3 regions of the Exiguobacterium sp. s11 genome follow, and region 3 is predicted to be linked to each of the others. Evidence: a T-box and tRNA genes for the amino acid it is inferred to sense, from the RefSeq annotation. Region 3 holds a T-box; the other regions hold tRNA genes.
The links. A T-box is a leader RNA that pairs with one kind of tRNA and senses whether it is charged. The one in region 3 lies ahead of KNQ12_RS04415 (valine--tRNA ligase), so its partner is inferred to be a tRNA-Val.
Positions count from the first base shown of each region.

Region 1: it encodes a tRNA-Val, which carries the amino acid that the T-box ahead of KNQ12_RS04415 (valine--tRNA ligase) is inferred to sense. The anticodon was not compared.
Region 2: it encodes a tRNA-Val, which carries the amino acid that the T-box ahead of KNQ12_RS04415 (valine--tRNA ligase) is inferred to sense. The anticodon was not compared.

Region 1 is NZ_JACSNF010000006.1:69,292-75,885, reverse strand. It holds gene KNQ12_RS15345 (HAMP domain-containing sensor histidine kinase) at 1-944, opposite strand, end outside; gene KNQ12_RS15340 (YdhK family protein) at 1,089-1,640, shown strand; tRNA gene KNQ12_RS15335 (tRNA-Val) at 1,687-1,759, opposite strand; gene KNQ12_RS15330 (nitroreductase family protein) at 1,899-2,525, opposite strand; gene yhfH (protein YhfH) at 2,711-2,857, shown strand; gene KNQ12_RS15320 (polysaccharide deacetylase family protein) at 3,049-3,894, shown strand; gene KNQ12_RS15315 (YkyA family protein) at 3,910-4,551, shown strand; gene KNQ12_RS15310 (EamA family transporter) at 4,652-5,554, shown strand; gene nagE (N-acetylglucosamine-specific PTS transporter subunit IIBC) at 5,578-6,594, opposite strand, start outside.
Region 2 is NZ_JACSNF010000006.1:80,857-87,450, forward strand. It holds gene KNQ12_RS15375 (hypothetical protein) at 1-368, shown strand, start outside; gene KNQ12_RS15380 (efflux RND transporter permease subunit) at 431-3,571, opposite strand; tRNA gene KNQ12_RS15385 (tRNA-Val) at 3,757-3,829, shown strand; gene KNQ12_RS15390 (PTS sugar transporter subunit IIC) at 3,925-4,947, opposite strand; gene KNQ12_RS15395 (metallophosphoesterase family protein) at 5,310-6,044, shown strand; gene KNQ12_RS15400 (hypothetical protein) at 6,080-6,358, opposite strand; gene KNQ12_RS15405 (sterol desaturase family protein) at 6,484-6,594, shown strand, end outside.
Region 3 is NZ_JACSNF010000001.1:792,338-798,931, reverse strand. It holds gene hemC (hydroxymethylbilane synthase) at 1-518, shown strand, start outside; gene KNQ12_RS04430 (uroporphyrinogen-III synthase) at 508-1,188, shown strand; gene hemB (porphobilinogen synthase) at 1,185-2,174, shown strand; gene hemL (glutamate-1-semialdehyde 2,1-aminomutase) at 2,171-3,481, shown strand; T-box leader at 3,536-3,765, shown strand; gene KNQ12_RS04415 (valine--tRNA ligase) at 3,816-6,452, shown strand; gene KNQ12_RS04410 (bifunctional folylpolyglutamate synthase/dihydrofolate synthase) at 6,507-6,594, shown strand, end outside.

The DNA.
Region 1 (6,594 bases), on a different contig from region 3:
CGTATCACTTGATGAATCAAGTCTTCGACATCGACAGGTTTTCGTTCCATCATAAAAGCATTCGCATCAATGCGTGCTAGCCAAAATAATTGCTCAATCCATTCATTCATTTGCTGACTTTCTTCTCGAATGATCGTAATGTAGCGTTGTTGCTCATCCGGCGTCAACGTTTGGCGTTCGAGAATATCCGCGTATCCCTTTATATATGTCAATGGTGTGCGTAATTCATGAGATACGCTTGCTAAAAATTCGGATCGTTCTCGATTCAAAAAATCGAGATCCTGTTTTAATTGCTGAATCGAACGCGCCAATTGTCCCAGTTCGTCTTGTCGATCAATCGGCAACTCTCCACCTTCTCCATCTAATAGGCGTGCCGTCGCTTTTTCCATCTGAATCAACGGACGAGAGATGAGTCGGGTCGTCCAAATACTTGCCGCACCTGCTAATAATAGTGCGAGCAGACCCACTTGGAAAAACTGCTGTTTCAACGGATCAAGTACGTGATCTACGATTGCTTTAGAAGCGAACATGAAGACATGCCCCCGATGTTTCCCGTCGATGGTAATGGGACTGTCCGTCATTAAAAAGTCACGCATCGTCACGATTTTTCCTTGTTGACGGTAATCGAAATCCGTATGCTCTAGCACACTTTTCATCTCATTCGACAAAGGTCGTGACGCTTCGAGTTGTTTTCCATCTGCATCAGTGATCACCACAGTAAAAGATGAATCTGCTTCCATCATGCTGACATGGCGCATTGTCGTTTGGTCATAGGAATCGACAAGGACATCACGATGGGTATTTCCTCGGTTCAATAAACCGTCCACTACTTCCTGCGTTCGTGTTTGAGATAACTGATAATACAACGTCCCAAACAACACACTGCCACAAATTAAAAATGCCGCAAGCACGATTCCTCCGACCGAGTATGAAATACGACGCATGACATTTCCTCCCTTTCTCTTCACTTTAGTATAGCGAAAAAAACACGATCGACGCTGACAAACAAAACTGTCACCTCATCTGCACACGATTTGCACATACGCTGGGTATAGTAAAGAAGACTAGTGACTTCAGGAGGGTTTTATATGAAAAAATCATTGACATTAACCGCACTTGCTCTTAGTTCTACGCTTTGGCTCGGTGCATGTGGATCCGCCAATAACGATGGAAGTAATAGTGACTCACACGATATGTCTCATGGAGATATGATGCATTCGAGCGACGGAAAGCTACCATCCGGTTTAAAGGAAGCCAGTGATCCGACTTATCCGAAAGGAAGAAACGTCACGTTGACGACGGATCATATGGACGGTATGGACGGAGCTAAAGCAACGATTGCGGGAGCTTACGATACCGTCGTCTATGCGATCAGTTACAAACCGACTACTGGTGGAAAGATGGTGAAAAATCATAAATGGGTCATTCAGGAAGAACTCGATCCCGTTCCAACTAAGCCACTGCAAGTTGGTGATGAAACGACTGTCAAAGCGGATCATATGAAAGGTATGGATGGAGCAAAAGCGACGATTGATGAAGTAAAGGAAACGACGGTCTACATGGTGAACTATGAACCGACGGACGGTGGAGAGATGGTGAAAAACCATAAATGGGTCACAGAGGATGAGATAAAGAAATAATAAAAAAAGCCCGCTTTTCCTATAAAGGAAAAGCGGGCTTTCGGTATGATTCTGACTGGGCTCGAACCAGCGACCTCTACCCTGTCAAGGTAGCGCTCTCCCAGCTGAGCTACAGAATCATGTTTGCAGTACGTTATGTACTTGCTAGGACATGTATTAATATATCAAGAAACTAAAAGGCTGACAAGTCTTTTTCTGAAAAAAAATAAAAAAATTAAAATGGAGGAATTGAACCCCGCTTCCTCCATTTTGAATGACTTACAGGAAGGTCGACACTTGATCAATCGGTAAACGTAGTGCCGGACGCTTTTTCGCATCTTCAACCGCTTTTCCGACAGCAATCAACATGACCGGTACATACCGTGACTCGGTAATGAACGTTTCCGCAAAACGTTGATGATCGAATCCACCCATTGCGAGTGTTGATAATCCACGCGCTTCTGCCGCAAGCATCAATTGCATCGCAGCAAGGCTCGCATTCGACATTGCCGCATCGCGCCCATAGGCTTCACTTTGATAAGCGCCTTCTACCTGTGCCTTGATCGAATCAAATAAATCCTCTGTCATGCCACCTGCTTCTACTGCTGGACCGTACACCGGATTGTAGTTTCGATTAGCTTGAACATCACCTAAGATCGCAATGACTGCTGAAGCCGAAGTGATAGCCGGCTGATTGTATGCGATCGGTGCAAGCTGTTGCTTCGCTTCTTCTGAATGGAAGACCGTGAAATGCCAGTGTTGCAAATTCCAAGCACTCGGCGCCGCTGTCGTCCATTCTAATAGTTCTTCCACTTCCTGTTTTGAAAGTTTGAACGTTTCGTCGTAATGACGAACCGAACGTCTTTCTGTTAAGACACGCATTGTATCAAGTGTTGCCTGTGTCATGTGTAAATCCCCCTTATTATTATCAGATTACTTAGATATCGTAGCATGTCTCTTTTTTATTGTCCTCTATCAATACTTCAAACGAATTTACTGTTATAAAACAACAGTTGACATTAAACCTCTGTACTAATACAATAAAAACAAGAAAAAAGATCATTGCGTTTATTTTGAAGGAGGAAAAACACATGGAACAACCCCTTTACCAAGAAGCATCTGCTGCATTCTATCGTGAACTTCCCGTCAAGACGTGTGCCCATTGCGGAAAAGAGATGGATGAACAATGTGAATCCTATCAAACGGAATGCGATGAGTGTGCTGTAACAGAACACTAATAACACATGAAACAATCACTTATTCAGTGGTTGTTTTTTTATTTCTTACAAACTTCTTCTAAATAAATCGATATTTTTTAGAAAAATCGATTTTTCGTCATCTTTTTGTCATCTGTTTGTTACAAAAGAAACAGTCAGAATGTTACATTATCTGTATATGATATTTTTGACAAAAGGAGCGACAGACAACGATGGATCCATTTACCTCAAGCCACGCTAGCGAACTCGGTCCACGACCGCGTACAAAAAAAAGAAAGTTTTTCCCTCGGTTCTTCTTACTTCTCACACTTGTCTTTCTCGGAGTTGGGGGATATATCGCTTATCGATACGTATTTACTCCTGAACAACAATCCATTACGACAGGTAAATCCATTACTGAAGTCCCTGTCGTCAATATGGAAAAAGCACGCGTGGAAAAATGGAATGGTGTGACGAAAAAAGTCGCTTATTTAACATTCGAGGATGGTCCATCCGCATTAACACCGGACTTACTTCGAACATTGGATCAACTTCAGACTCGTGCCACTTTCTTTTATCTCGGAACACAAATAGATGCTTTTCCGCAAGAAGTCAAAGCTGCTGCTAAAGCTGGACACTATATCGGATTACACGGGGAAACACACGATTACGATACATTGTACGAAAAAGGAAAGTATGTCTCAGAGATGCAAAGTGTTCAGAAGAAAATCCATGAGTTGACGAAGCTAACACCACATTTGACACGACCACCTTATGGCTCTGATCCAGGCATCACGAAAAAAATGGCATCTGCCATTCATTCAGCAGACTTCCGCGTGTGGGACTGGTCAATCGATTCAATGGACTGGTATTACAAAGATAGTGCAAAAGAAGTAGCGAATACGGTCATTCGGCGAGCAGAGCGTCCGTTTGAAATCATTCTCTTACATGAACAACCACAAGCCATCAAAGCACTTCCAGCCATTGTTGCCGGACTTCAGAAAAAAGGCTATCAATTCGCGATTTATGATGAAGATTTCCATATTCCGTACAACTTCGCGCAACACTCGAATTTATAAGGAGTTACTATCCAGATGAAAAAAACATTCGTAGCAGTACTGTTCCTGTCGAGCTTTGGACTCGCTGCCTGTTCCAACGATTCACCAGCCTCTCTTCATGAACAGCTAGAGCAACAAGTGAAAGGTGAAGAGAAAGCATTCACGCTAGCTGATCAACGTGCTCGTAAGGATGAAATTTCAGTTAATACGTACCAAGCCGTTCTTGATGCAGGTGCTGAAGAAATCAAACGCTCTCAAAATGAACGAGAGGAATTAGAAGCCTTAAATGACGAACGGCTTGCTTTATTGAAACAAGAAGAAACGTTACGTAAGGAAACGTACGCTGCACTCGATCTTGAAGAATTGAAGGATGCTGTCAACAAACTTGATGGTAAAGCAAAAACAGAAGGAACTGCCTTAGTGACAATCATCAAGGAACGCGAGCAGACATTTCAAACGTTCTCGAAAACGTATCGACAAGCGATGGACGCTGAAAAGAGAGTGCTTTCACGCTTGACGAAAAAACCGGATTTCGTTAAGATTGATGAGTCAACAGCGGATTTAAATCGTTTAACACGGAAAGCTACCGCGTCATTAAAGAAGTGGAATGCGCTGACCGTTCAGTATAATCAAACGAAAACCCGGCTGTATCGTTTGCTCGACACATCAACTCAATAAATCACACAGGTTGCAACCAAACCCTGTCCAAAAAACCTGGACAAGGCCCTGTTGCAACCTTTTTTGTGTGGTTTTTATTAAAAATGGAGGGAATTTATTCATGCATCGTTCAAAAGCAACCTTATTCGTTCTGATTGGCGCTATCAGTTATGGTGTCCTCTCAACGATCGTCAAACTCGCTTATGCCGCTGGATTTAACTCAGCAGCCGTTTCAGGTAGTCAATTTTTCTTCGGCTGGCTGATGATTTTCGGACTTGCCTTATTTACGAAAAATCTTCGTCTCGATCTCAAGACAGCTGGTCTGCTCATGCTGATCGGTATCTCAAGTGGTACAACCGGTTATCTGTACTATCAAAGTCTTCAGACTGTATCCGCATCCGTTGCGATCATTCTCTTATTCCAATTCACTTGGATTGGTGTCATCATCGATGCGCTCGCATTCAGACGTTTCCCCAGTCGTGCGCACTTTCTGTCCGCGATTCTACTAATTGGCGGAGCCATTCTTGCGAGTGCCGCTTACTCGAGTCCACTCGATTTACGTGGAACATTATTCGGTCTTGGAGCAGCTGTCAGCTTCTCAATTTTCTTACTCGCTAGTGGACGCATCGCCAATCATTTACCCGTCATCAAGAAAAGTTTTTATATGATGACAGGTGGTCTTGCTTTCGTCATGACCATGTATCCACCGACGACATTCTTGTCCTCTGCGAACTTCGAAAATGGACTTCTGTTATACGCGATTCCGCTCGGTCTGTTCGCATTGATTTTACCACCGCTCTTATTTGCTGCAGGCGCCCCTCATCTGTCTCCAGCAAGCGTTTCTTTGCTCGGAGCGGCTGAACTACCGACAGCAGTCATCTGTTCCGTCTTAATTTTAGGAGAACATCTGATGAGTTCCCAATGGATTGGGATCGTCATCATCTTGATCGGAATTTTTTATCCAATCTATCGCTCCAGCAAAACAGCACCTGTTGCGAACGTACAACAAAACGACCTTTCCTGAGTTCAGGAAAGGTCGTTTTTTCTTTACTTCTGTCGCTTCATCGCATCCGCAACGAATTCGACGTCTGTTCCAATGATGATTTGCACGCTGGTCGCGCCCATCTTCATGACACCTTTTGCTCCAGCCGCTTTAATCGCCGCTTCGTCAATGATGCTTGGATCTTTGACTTGAAGACGTAAACGTGTCGCACAGTTATCAATCGACGTGACATTTTCTGTTCCTTTCAATCCGGCAAAAATTTGAGCTGCTTGTTGCTCATATTTATCGTCTGAATCTGTCAGAACGACTCCCGTGTCTGTGACGAGCGATTCATCTTCACGACCTGGTGTCTTCAAATCAAATTTCGTGATCATGAAGTAGAACAGGAAGTAGTAGACGACCGCGAACGCGAGACCAACCGGGATGAGAAGTAATGGTTTTGTGGCAATACCGAAGTTCAAGGCATAATCAATGAAACCAGCCGAGAAGGAGAAGCCATGTAAAATACCTAGTAAGTTAACGATGGCCATCGATAGACCTGTTAAAACCGCATGAATGACATATAAAACAGGTGATAAGAACATGAACGAGAACTCGATTGGTTCCGTGATACCTGTCAAGAAGGACGTCAGTCCAAGACCAATCATCGCTCCAGCAACTGCTTTTCGATTTTCCTTACGCGCAGCCATGACAATCGCAAAAGCTGCAGCCGGTAAGGCGAACATCATGATTGGGAAGAAGCCCGCTTGATAAATCCCAGCTGTCGGATCTCCAGCGAAGAAGCGCGCGATGTCACCGTTCGCGACCGTACCATCTGCTTTTTCATATGAACCGAAGACGAACCAGAAAATATTATTTAAGACGTGGTGTAAGCCGACAGGAATCAAGAGACGGTTAAAGAATCCAAACAGAGCAGCGCCTCCTGCACCAAGACCAACCATCCATTCACCAGCACCGTTGATGCCTTGCTCGATGAACGGCCAGACATAACCAAAGATGAAAGCAAGTACAAGCATGACCGCTGATGTAATGATTGGAACGAAACGACGACCACCAAAGAA
Region 2 (6,594 bases), on a different contig from region 3:
TCGATTTCGAACAGATTGCTGTTATCAAGCGAAATGAGAATGGTGCTTTTTCGTTTGAAGATGCTGTGGACCTAAGTGGATCGAATCGCGCCGTCAAAGGTTCATTGATCGGAATGGCCGTCGGTATCTTAGGTGGACCGTTTGGCATCTTGCTTGGTTCAATGACGGGCATGCTGATTGGTGGCTCGAAGGACATGAAGGAAAATCAAGAAATCCAAGAAACATTCAAACGAACACTCGGTGTCATTCCACCTGGAAAAACAGGAATCATCGCGATCGGTGAAGAATTTGAACCATCCGTTCTCGACGGATTAGTGGCGCAACATGATGGTACATTGGAACGAACAGATGAACAGTTAGAGTCGTAAGGTCTTATAGAATCAAAAGGAGCCTATCGCTTTGGTCGCGATAGGCTCCTTTTGATGTGCATTTACTTAGTTATACGTTCTTTTTTTGCTTTTTTGAAGAAGAACAATTCATAGACGACAGGAACGATGATGAGCGTCAACAACGTAGAGGTAGTTAATCCACCGATGACCGTCAAGGCAAGACCTTTTGAGATCAATGTTCCTGAAGAAGTCGTTAATGCGAGTGGCACCAATGCCATGATTGTTGCAAATGCGGTCATCAGGATTGGGCGTAATCGCGTTTTACCAGCTTCAATCAATGATTCTCGAATCGGCATACCACGTCCGACGTTTTGACCGATGCGGTCGACGAGAACGATTGCGTTCGTGGTGACGATTCCGATCAACATCAGGAAGCCGATCATGACACTGACAGACAATGGTTCATTTGCAAGGAAGAGCGTGACGAGTGAACCAATCGGAACAAAGATCAGAGAGGACAAGATGATGAACGGAATCCGAGCTTTTCCGAATGTGATCAACATTGTCAGGTACACGAGTCCGATGGCAACGACAATCGCAATTCCGAGTGATTGGAAGATTTCGACCGTATCATCATTTCCACCACCACTTGTCAGTGAGACACCGTCTGGTAAATCGATTTTTTCGACGTCAGCTTTTACGGCATTCGATACGTTTTGAACGTCGTCTCCTTTGACTTGTCCAGATACGCGAGCATATACTTTTCCGTCGAGTTTCTGAATCGATGTGAAGGTCTCGACTTCATTGACGTTCGCGACATCTTTCAAAGCAACAGGACCGTTTGCTGAGAAGAGTTGGACGTCTTCGAGATCTTCTTTCGAGACGAGTCCTTCTTCATAAGATAATTGTACGTCTTGATCCTTATTATCGAGATTGAGCGTTCCGACCGTGACTGGCTTCGTTTGATCGTTGACGGTACCGAGAATCTGGAAACCAGATAGTCCACGATCACTTGCTTTCTCAGGATCGATTTCTACGAGATACTGCTTTTGTTTTTCGCTGAAGTTGTTCGTGATATATTTCAAATCATTATTTTTCGACATGTTATCCTCGACGAGTTTTGCCGCCTCTTGAAGGGCTTCGAGATCGTTCGAGAACAAGTCGACATCGACGTTGTTATTCGATGGAGGACCACCTGTCGATAGTTCAGCCACACTGATTTTGACATCGACGTTTTCATCTTGAGCAATGTCTTCCATCTGTGTCTCAAGTGATTTGATCGTTTTCTCGACGTTTACGCCGTCTTTTAGATTCAAGAAGTAACTTGCTTTATTATCGAGACGTAAGCCTGTCGTGAAGTCACGCGCTCCGACAGAAGTCGTCACGTCAGCAATGGCTTTTTCTTTATCAAACATTTTTTCCATCTCAAACGAGACGTCACTTGTTTTTTCAAGTGATGTCGCAGCCGGAAGTTCAAGCGATGCCGTCAAGGTCTTCGATGCCTCGTTCGGAATGAACGTAAAGCCGAGACGCGGTACGATCGCTAGGGAACCACCGAGAAGGATGAACGATACGACCAAGATAATCGCCTTGTGCGAGAGTGATTTTTCAATCAGCTTGCCATACCAACGTTGGAGAGCGCCTTCTTTTTCTTCTGCTGGTACCTTTTTGAAGGCAAACTTCGCGAGAATCGGTACGATCGTGATCGCAACGAGTAGTGAAGCAAGTAATGAGAAAATAATCGTCAAAGCGAACGGTAAGAAGAACTTACCAGTAATCCCACCGACAAATCCAATCGGTAGGAAGACGACGACGGTCGTCAGCGTCGATGACGTGATTGCTTTTAGAATCTCTTTTGTCGATTGTTCGATGATCTCATCCGTCATACCAGATTCGGATTTTCGGACGCGCCGGAAGATGTTCTCGATGACAACGATACTATCATCGACGACACGACCGACTGCAACAGCCATCCCACCAAGTGTCATGATGTTCAGGGAGATATCTTGCCAGTTCAAGAAGATAGCGGCGATGAGTAATGACAATGGAATCGAGACGATGGCGATGATCGTCGCGCGGATGTTCCGCAAGAATAAGAGTACAGCGAGTGATGCGAAGAGGGCACCAAGTAATCCTTCTTTGACGAGTGTCGCAACGGACTCCTCGATATCCTTCGCTGAATCAATCCCAATCGTATAGTCGACTTGGTCGTCATATTTATTGAGGATCTTCGTGACTTCATCTGCGATTTCGACCGTATTGGCATCTTGTTTTTTCGTGATCGCCATCGATAAGGAATCTTTTAAATCGTAACGTGTTTTTTCACTTTGTTGTGAGACGGCTTCGATTTTTGCGATATCCTCTAGGCGAATCGGTTCTACAGGTTCAGAAGCCTGATCTGCAGCTGCACCACCTGTTGTACTTGGTGGTCCTTGCGTTGCCCCTTGTGGTGGACCGCCAGCAGATGAACCACCTGTTTGACCGTTACTTGATGAACTAGCCGCACCTGCAGCAGGTGTCAATTGTAGATTTTTTAGTTTATCTAGATTTTCTAGTTTTTCCTCAACGCGAATCGGAATTTTCGAATCGTTTTCTGATAGTTGACCAGATGGGAACGAGACATACTTTCCATTGATTTGTTCCTTGATGCTTGAGAGCGAGAGACCCGCTTCCGTCGCTTTCTCCTTATCGACGGTGATTTGAACGAGATCATCCTTATAGCCACCAACCGAAACGCTGTTGATTCCTGGAATCTTATTAAGTTCAGGTTCGATATCTTCCTTTAGGATTTTTTCGATGTCTTTACCATCCTTACTAAAGAAAGAGATGTTATAGATCGGGAATGAACCAAATGACAGACGATTTAATTTCGTCGTTGCTTCCTCCGGTAGATTCGCATCTTGGATGGCAGCATCGATTTGTTGTTCGACCTTATCCATATCGGTATCGAACGGGAATTCGATGTTTAAGATACCGATACTTTCATAAGAAGAACTCGTTAGCTTGGTAGCCCCTTCAATTCCTTTAAGGGAAGTTTCAAGCTTTGAGACGACTTGTTTATCGACGTCGTCAGGAGATGCACCAGGGTAAACCGCTTCGATTGAAATCTGAGGAAACTCGATTTCCGGGAACTGATCGACTTTTAATTGTGAGAAGGAATACACGCCTCCTAAAATCAATAGGATTGCAATGATGAAGACAGCAACCGAGTTCTTCAAACTAAATCGGGTTAAAAAGTTCATATGAACGCTCCTTTCTTTTATATGTGCTTATTTACATAGTAGAGGACACTCATAGAACCCGCAACTTTAAAACTGTTTTTATTTAAAAAGATCTTTTTGAAAAAAGATGAATTTTTTTGTGAAAAAGGCTTTACACTTTTCGATATGCTGCTATAATAAAAACATACCCAGTAACAACACAGCATGATTCTGTAGCTCAGCTGGGAGAGCGCTACCTTGACAGGGTAGAGGTCGCTGGTTCGAGCCCAGTCAGAATCATACCGAAATCGTTCCTTTTCGAAGGAGCGATTTTTTTGCGTTAAAAAACTATTCCCGAAATCAATCAGGAATAGTTGGAAGGGAGGTAAATTGTTTTATTGAATTTCGAGGTGAAGATCGCCACGCTTCGTCCACCCTGCGACGGTCGTCAATCGATAGAAGACGAGCGTCAAGACGCCAGGTAGAACGACACCAGTCAAGAAGAAGACGAGGAACGCCTGAGGACCTTGGTTGACGAAGATATTGAGTGGGGCAATCATCGAATTTAATCCAAGTCCTGCGAGTTCGTACGGTACTTTCAAAGAGAGAAGAAGCGTCGCGACAGGAGCTGAAATCATCGCTGCGAGAAACGGTGCAACGACAAGACGTGGATTTTTAACGATATTCGGGAATTGTACTTTAGGTGTTACAAAGAATGAAGCAATCAAACCACCTGGATCCGTCTGACGGTATGCCATCAACGTGAAGCCGACGAATTGAGCGGAACAGCCAATCAGTGCAGCGGCACTTGCTACAGGATCAAGTTGCAAAGCGATAGCGAGTGCAGCGGACGAAGCAGGAGACATCAATAAGACACTAAAGATGAGTGCAATGACAAGAGAAGTTGCGATTGGAGATGATTCAACGGATGCTGTGATCATGGCACTGAATTTTGTAAGGAGTGGTGTCGTGACGGCAGCAGCACCGATTCCAGTCACGCCGCCAGCAAGGACAGCGCTCATCGGGATGACCATCATGTCAAATTTCGTTTTTCCAGTCATGCGTTTTCCGACGTATACAGCGACGGCAGCTGCGAGTAACGCACTGATCGGCTGACCGGGTACAAGAACGAGTCCAGAAGCAGTTGATTGAAGAGCGGCACCACCGATCGTCGCTGCGATCATCGCGCTGAACAGAACAAGTGTATTTCCTCCGAGCTGAAAGGCAATACCGGCACCAAGTGCAGGGGCGAGTAGTACTTTTGCGACACCACCAATCGTCAGTAGCATTTGGATATGTAGAAGATTTCCGAGTGTCTCAATCAGGAGTCCGACACCGAGTGTTACAAGAACGGCATTTGCCATTCCAGCTGATACTTTTACCATTCGATCCATCGCATATTCTTTCAACGTTGTCATCCTCTCTCTATCTATCTCTATTTTTTGCCATGAAAAAAGCCTATCCGTTTTTGGGATAGGCGCCACTCATTCTGTGCGGGCGCCTCATTCGATGCATCGAAAGAAGGGCCCAAAAATCATTTCCGTTTCATCATCGGAAAAGTTTTCAGTCCCTCATGCATAGAATAATCAGTCGTCCGGCTTGGTTAAATGGCTGTTGCGTCGGAATCATTTGATCGTGCCCCTCTCTGTGAATTTTTCTAAGCCTAACATGCTCTTGAATAATAATCAATATTTTCTGACAATTTATTTTTTCCTGAAATCTGACAGGAATTCACGGTATCATCTGGAAATCCTAATGTACCAACAATGGAGGCGTTTACATGAAAGTCATGCTTTTTACAGATATTCACGGCAATGCATCAGCTTTGCGTGCGGTTTTGTCCTATCTTGATCAACAATCAGATATCGATGCCGTCTATTGTCTCGGTGATCTTGTCGGCATTGGACCAGAACATAATGAAGTCATTGATCTATTGAAGCAACGACCTGATATTCAAACGATTTCTGGGAACCATGATGAATGTGTCCTTGCTTTAATCCATGGGGAGACCTATCCCGATAGTTACCGCCATGCGAAAGAGCACCACCAATGGATCGTGGATACGTTGACACAAGAAAATAAAAAGTATTTGGAACGTTTACCACGTGTTTTAAATGTCATGCATCAGGAACAATCGATGCACCTGACGCACTATGCTTATGCCGATCAGACGAAGAAGATTGGTGAAGAACCCTTAAAGCAAGCAATGGATGGAACAAAAGATAACTTATCCGCCTTGTTTGCTGGAAGTGAGGCGCGGATCATTGGTTTCGGTCATCATCATCCAGCGCAACAAGTCGAGACAGAGCAAACGCTCTTTATTAATCCAGGTGCACTTGGATGTCAGCAAACAGCTATTGCTCCAGTAGCAATTATTGATTGGGAGAAGGATCAAGTCCGTTCAGAAATCCTGAAGCTTTCATATGATGATCGACCATTTTTAGACGTCCTCAATACGACGGAGATGCCGGAACGTGAGTTGATGCGCCGACTCTTCTTCGGTAGTAGGACATGAAAAAACCTTCATGAGTAGTTCATGAAGGAATTCAATCAAGACGACAGTTTTGTCATGATTGAGATGAGACATACGACAATCAGTAATACGATACCGATGTTTCGTTTCAATGGATGGCGTGACCAGTAAAAGAATAGAGCAAGGACAGGGACCACAAAAAAGGCAACGATGAGACTGATTAATGTTGCAAGAAACAATACAAACATCCAAAGTTTGCTCGTTATCCGGTATACCTGCCACATGTCGTAAAGCGACATGAGTGTATAGGCGAGTAACACGAAGATGATTCCGGTCGATAAACTCAAAGTGATCATCACTCCATTCTCTATTTAGTATAAGGGAGGAAGCGAGAATGATTACACGACTTGAAGTAAAAAACGTGACGAATCGATGAACGTACGATTATATGCTGTAACGAAAGAGAAAGGGGAAGGCACCTATGTTAAATATCTATCGTCGTTTTTTTCTGTTTCCGGATATTTTGATCATGCTCGTATTACTGATTGCGGTCAGTAGTTATGTCCTTGCTCAGCCGTTTCATTGGTCAATT
Region 3 (6,594 bases):
TCCGCCCTGATTTAAAAATCGAATCGATTCGCGGAAACATCGACACACGACTCGATAAATTAAAGAATGGTCCGTTTGACGGAATTTTGCTCGCAGCAGCTGGTCTACAACGGATGGGTTGGTCTGAAGACGTCGTCTCGGAATATCTCTCGACAGATGACATGATTCCAGCCGTCGGTCAAGGAATCCTCGGTATCGAATGTCGCGAACATGATCAAGAAGTACGTGACCTTCTGCACCTGATCCATGATCAGATGACGGAAAAAGTAGCTTACGCAGAGCGCGCGTTCTTAGCGGCGATCGAAGGTAGCTGTCACGTTCCGGTCGGTGGATTCGCAACGATCAACGAAGACATGTCAACGACACTTGTCGGATTCATTGGATCCGTCGATGGTGAGCAAATCCTACTCGAGCGCGAATCAGGTCTTGACCCGATGCAACTCGGTCAAGATGTTGCAGAACGTCTGCTTGCTTCGGGCGGTCGTGAGATTCTCGCGACACTTCCGGATGACTTGTAAGCAGGTACTCTTCACGGGCAGCCGACCACCGACGACCGAGCAGATGGCGCGACTGCGCGCCGTCGCGATCGAGTCAGTGCACTATCCTGTCATTGAAACGCGACCGGTTTCGTTTACATTGCCGAAGGGAATGGATTGGCTCATCGTGACGAGTCCGAATGGTGTCCACCGGATTGCTGATGCGTTGCCTGAATTAACAGCAACACGTATCGCGGTCGTTGGACGAAAGACGGCAGACGCACTTGCGAAGTACGGTCGAACGGCCGACTTCTGTCCGTCGACCTTTACAGGAGACGCACTCGTCGCAGAACTCGGACCACACTTGTCTGACGGCGATCATATCGTTTTTGCGCGTGGGAATCGGTCGCGTCAAGCACCAGTCGATCAGTTACGGAAACTGAATCGATTCACAATTGAAGATATCATCACCTATGAAACCGTCACCCGTCGACTACCTGAAGCACTTGTCAGAACTGCCACCTATATTGGACTGCAGAGTCCTTCCGCTGTCGAAGCGATTGCGCCGTTAGCCCCACAGACGATATTCATCGTCATCGGGACGGTCACGGAGCAAGCAGCAAAAGCAGCCGGACTTCAACCGATCCATGTCGCCCGTGAATTCACGGTGGACGGCATGATTGATCGTATCATTGAGGAGGAATCAGCATGAACACATTAGAATACGCACGTCACCGTCGTTTACGTCATACCGCATCACTCCGGTCACTCGTCCGCGAGAATCAGTTGCATAAATCAGATTTGATTTATCCGATTTTTGTCGCTGAAGGCGAAGACATTAAACGCGAAGTCAGTTCGATGCCTGGCGTCTTCAACTTATCACTCGATCATCTGACGGCTGAGATTGAAGAAGTCGTCGCACTCGGAATCGAATCTGTCATTTTATTCGGTGTCCCGCACGACCACTTGAAAGACGAGCAAGGATCAGGTGCGTTTCACGATCACGGGATCGTTCAAGAAGCGACACGTCTCGTCAAGAAGGTTGCCCCGCAGCTAACGGTCATCGCCGACACATGCTTATGTGAATATACGTCGACAGGTCATTGTGGAATCGTCGCCGACGGTACGGTCGATAATGATGCGTCATTACCGCTTCACGTCAAGACAGCAATCTCACAAGCCCGAGCAGGTGCCGACGTCATCGCGCCATCATCGATGATGGACGGATTCGTCGCAGCGATTCGTCAAGGATTAGACGAGAACGGCTTCAGTCACATTCCGGTCATGAGCTACGGTGTTAAATATGCGTCTGCTTATTACGGTCCATTCCGTGATGCAGCGAACTCGGCACCGGGAGAAGGCGACCGGAAAGGTTATCAAATGGACCCGGCAAACCGTCGCGAAGCGTTCCGCGAAGCAACAGCGGACGTCGATCAAGGAGCTGACTTCATGATCGTCAAACCTGCACTTGCGTTCATGGATATCATTCGCGATGTGCGCGAGCGAATCGATCTACCAATTGTCGCATATAACGTATCGGGTGAGTATGCAATGGTCAAAGCCGCTGCCTTGAACGGCTGGATCGACGAAGAACGAATCGTCCTTGAGACGATGCTTGGCTTTAAACGAGCAGGCGCTGATTTAATCATCACCTATTTCGCAAAAGACATTTGTCGTTACCTGGAGGGGTCGAAATGAGCTTAATTAACCAGAACTCAAAATCAAAAGAAGCATTCGAGCGGGCACTCCCGCTCATGCCGGGTGGTGTCAACAGTCCGGTCCGTGCTTATAAATCGGTCGGGATGACACCGATTTTCGCAGATCATGCGAAAGGATCGAAGCTCTATGATATCGACGGAAAAGAATATATCGATTATGTCTTGTCATGGGGACCAATGATTCTCGGTCATGCCGATCCAATCGTCACGTCAGCAATTCAAGAACAAGCAACGCGTGGCTGGAGCTACGGGACACCAACGGAAATCGAATCAGCGATGGCGGAAGTCGTCATCAGTCGTGTGCCGTCGGTCGAAGTCGTCCGGATGGTCAACTCAGGGACTGAAGCGACGATGGCTGCCCTTCGTCTCGCACGTGGCTACACAGGTCGGACGAAAATCTTGAAGTTCGAAGGCTGTTACCATGGTCACGGTGACTCGCTCTTGATCAAAGCAGGTTCAGGTGTCGCGACACTCGGATTACCAGATTCACCAGGCGTTCCGGCGCAAATCGCGAGCATGACGCTGACAGTTCCGTACAATGATTTGGACGCTGTCCGGATCGCGTTCGAAAAACATGGCGACGATATCGCCGGTGTCATCGTCGAACCGGCTGCTGGGAACATGGGCTTCGTGCCACCAGAACCAGGATTCCTCGAAGGCTTACGGGAAATCACGTCAGAAAACGGCGCCTTACTGATCTTTGACGAAGTCATGACCGGTTTCCGTGTCGGATTCCACTGTGCCCAAGGACATTTCGGTGTCACACCGGATATCACGTGTCTCGGTAAAGTCATCGGCGGCGGAATGCCAGTTGGTGCTTACGGTGGACGTCGTGACATCATGGAGCAGATCGCACCACAAGGTCCAATCTATCAAGCAGGTACGTTATCCGGGAACCCACTCGCGATGGCAGCAGGTCTAGCGACATTGACACAATTGAAACCAGAACACTATGCAGAGTTCGACCGGAAAGCGAGCCGTTTGTCAGAAGGCTACCTGAACGCTGCGGCGAAGTATAACATTCCGTTGACGACGAACCGTGCAGGCGCGATGTTCGGTGTCTTCTTCACGGATGAGCGCGTCACGAACTTCGAAAAAGCGAAAACATCGAACCTTGAGATGTTCCGTTCGTATTATCAAAAGATGGCGGCGCGTGGTGTCTTCTTACCACCGTCACAATTCGAAGGTCTCTTCCTGTCAATCGCCCACACGGACGAAGACATCGAGCGGACGATCGAAGCCGTCGAATTGACGTTCCAAGAACTCCAAGTTGAATTTGGTCGTTAAGCAGTTCTTGACGATTGCTTGAACTCTCGGCTAAAATAAGTAAAGAAGAAAATGGCAACAGCGATGACGGGAAGAGTAGTCCTGTATTCGTACCGGTGTAGAGAACACATCCTTGGCTGAAAGATGTGACGGGCGAACAGGAGGAAGGTCACCCCACGAGCTGGTATCGTGAGTCTTACGAGCGATATCCGTTCTCCACACGTTACGTGGCTCGAGGGCATCCGATTGTGGATGAACTAAGGTGGTACCGCGGAAAAAAGCAACGGCTTTCTTTCGTCCTTAGCATAGGACGAGAGAAGCCGTTTTTATTATGGACAAAAAGGGAGCGATCAGGATGCAGGAATTATCAATGCCAACGAAGTATGATCCGCAGGCAACGGAAGAAAAATGGTACGACTTTTGGGTGAAAGGTGACTATTTCAAAGCCGATCAGGATCCAGAAAAAGAGCCGTACACGATCGTCATTCCACCACCGAACGTCACAGGTAAATTGCACCTTGGTCACGCGTGGGACACAACGTTACAAGACATGCTGACACGGATGAAGCGGATGCAAGGATTCGACGTTCTTTACCTACCAGGAATGGACCATGCCGGTATCGCGACGCAAGCAAAAGTCGAACAAAAACTGCGGGCAGAAGGACAATCACGTCTTGAAATGGGGCGCGAGAAATTCCTCGAGCAATCATGGGCATGGAAAGAAGAGTACGCGTCAACGATCCGTGCACAATGGGCAAAACTCGGTCTTGGACTCGACTATTCACGGGAGCGTTTCACGCTTGACGAAGGATTGTCAGAAGCGGTTCAAGAAGTCTTCGTGAAACTTTACGAAAAAGGCTTGATCTACCGCGGCGAATACATCGTTAACTGGGACCCAGCGACGAAAACAGCGATCTCGGATATCGAAGTCATCTACAAGGATATAGAAGGTGCGTTCTATCACTTCAGCTATCCACTAACGGACGGTTCAGGTCACGTTGAACTAGCGACGACACGTCCTGAGACGATGCTCGGTGATACAGCGATCGCCGTGAACCCGAAGGATGAGCGTTATGCTCACCTCGTCGGAAAAACAATCACGTTACCAATCGTTGGTCGCGAGATTCCGATTGTTGCCGATGACTATGTCGACATGGAGTTCGGTACAGGTGTCGTTAAGATCACACCAGCGCACGACCCGAACGACTTCGAAGTCGGTAACCGTCACGAGTTACCACGTGTCCTCGTCATGAATGAAGACGGAACGATGAACGAGAACGCAGGGAAATACGAAGGTATGGATCGCTTCGAATGCCGGAAACAAATCGTTGAAGATTTAAAAGCAGAAGGTGTTCTAATCAAAATCGAACCACACTTGCACTCTGTCGGTCACTCGGAGCGTTCAGACGCGATCGTTGAGCCGTATCTTTCACTCCAATGGTTCGTCAAAATGGAACCACTCGCGCAAAAAGCACTCGAGGAACAACAAGGACCAGACAAGGTCAACTTCGTTCCACAACGCTTTGAGAACACGTATGTGCGCTGGATGGAAAACATCCGTGACTGGTGTGTCAGCCGTCAACTCTGGTGGGGACACCGGATTCCGGCTTGGTACCATAAAGAAACATGCGAAGTATACGTTGGCAAGGAAGCACCAGCCGATATCGAGAACTGGGAGCAAGACAACGATGTTCTCGACACGTGGTTCTCGTCAGCGCTTTGGCCGTTCTCAACAATGGGTTGGCCGAACAAAGACGCAGCGGATTATCAAAAATATTTCCCGACGTCGACACTCGTCACAGGTTACGACATCATCGCCTTCTGGGTATCACGGATGATCTTCCAATCGTACGAATTCACAGGACAACGTCCATTCCAAGACGTCTTGATTCACGGATTGATTCGTGATTCGGAAGGACGCAAGATGTCGAAATCACTTGGGAACGGAATCGACCCGATGGATGTCATCGAGAAGTATGGTGCCGATTCTCTTCGTTGGTTCTTAACGACAGGATCAACACCAGGCAACGACCTCCGCTTCTACTGGGAAAAGATCGAAGCAACATGGAACTTCTCGAACAAACTATGGAACGCAAGCCGCTTTGCCTTGATGAACATGGATGGTCTAACGTTTGATCAGATCGATTTGACAGGCGAGAAGTCACTCGCAGATAAATGGATCCTAACACGCCTACAGACGACGATTGACGACGTAACGCGTTTATCTGACAAATACGAGTTTGGTGAAGCGGGACGTATTCTCTATCACTTCATTTGGGAAGACTTCTGTAACTGGTACATCGAGATGGCGAAGTTACCGCTCAACGGGGAAGATGAAGCAGCGAAACAGACGACGCGTTCGGTTCTTGCCTATACGCTCGATCGGATCATGCGTCTGATGCACCCGTTCATGCCGTTCATCACGGAAGAGATCTGGCAACACTTACCGCATGAAGGCGAGACGATCACACGTGCTGCATGGCCAACACGTGAAGCGTCACTCGACTTCCCGGAAGCCGTTCCAGCATTCGAAGCGGTTCAGAACGTCATCCGTTCGGTTCGTAACATCCGCGCGGAAGTGAACGCACCGATGTCGAAACAGATCCAACTGTTCATCTCGACGAATGACGCACGTGTTCAAGACGACCTGTCGTCAAACAGCTCGTACTTGCAAAAGTTCACGAACGCATCTGAACTTCGAATCGAAGAACAGATGCCAGCACCAGAAAAAGCAATGAGTGCGATCGTAACGGGAGCAGAATTGTTCATCCCACTCGCGGACTTGATCAACATCGAGGAAGAAATCGCGCGCTTGAATAAAGAACTCGTCAAGTATACGAAAGAAGTCGAACGGGTCGAGAAAAAACTCAACAACCCTGGCTTCGTTGGCAAAGCACCGGCACATGTTATTGATGAAGAAAAGGCGAAGGCACTTGATTATACGGAAAAACGTCAAGCTGTCGAAGCACGCATCAACGAACTCTCACACTAATTACAGCAGTGGCTCAAGTTTCCTTGAGCCACTTTTTTTAAAGGAGCGAACAACATGAGGACGCGAGAAGATGTATTGGATTGGTTATCGAGCTTACTAGCATTTGGCGTCAAACCAGGTCTTGAACGGATGCAGGCGATGT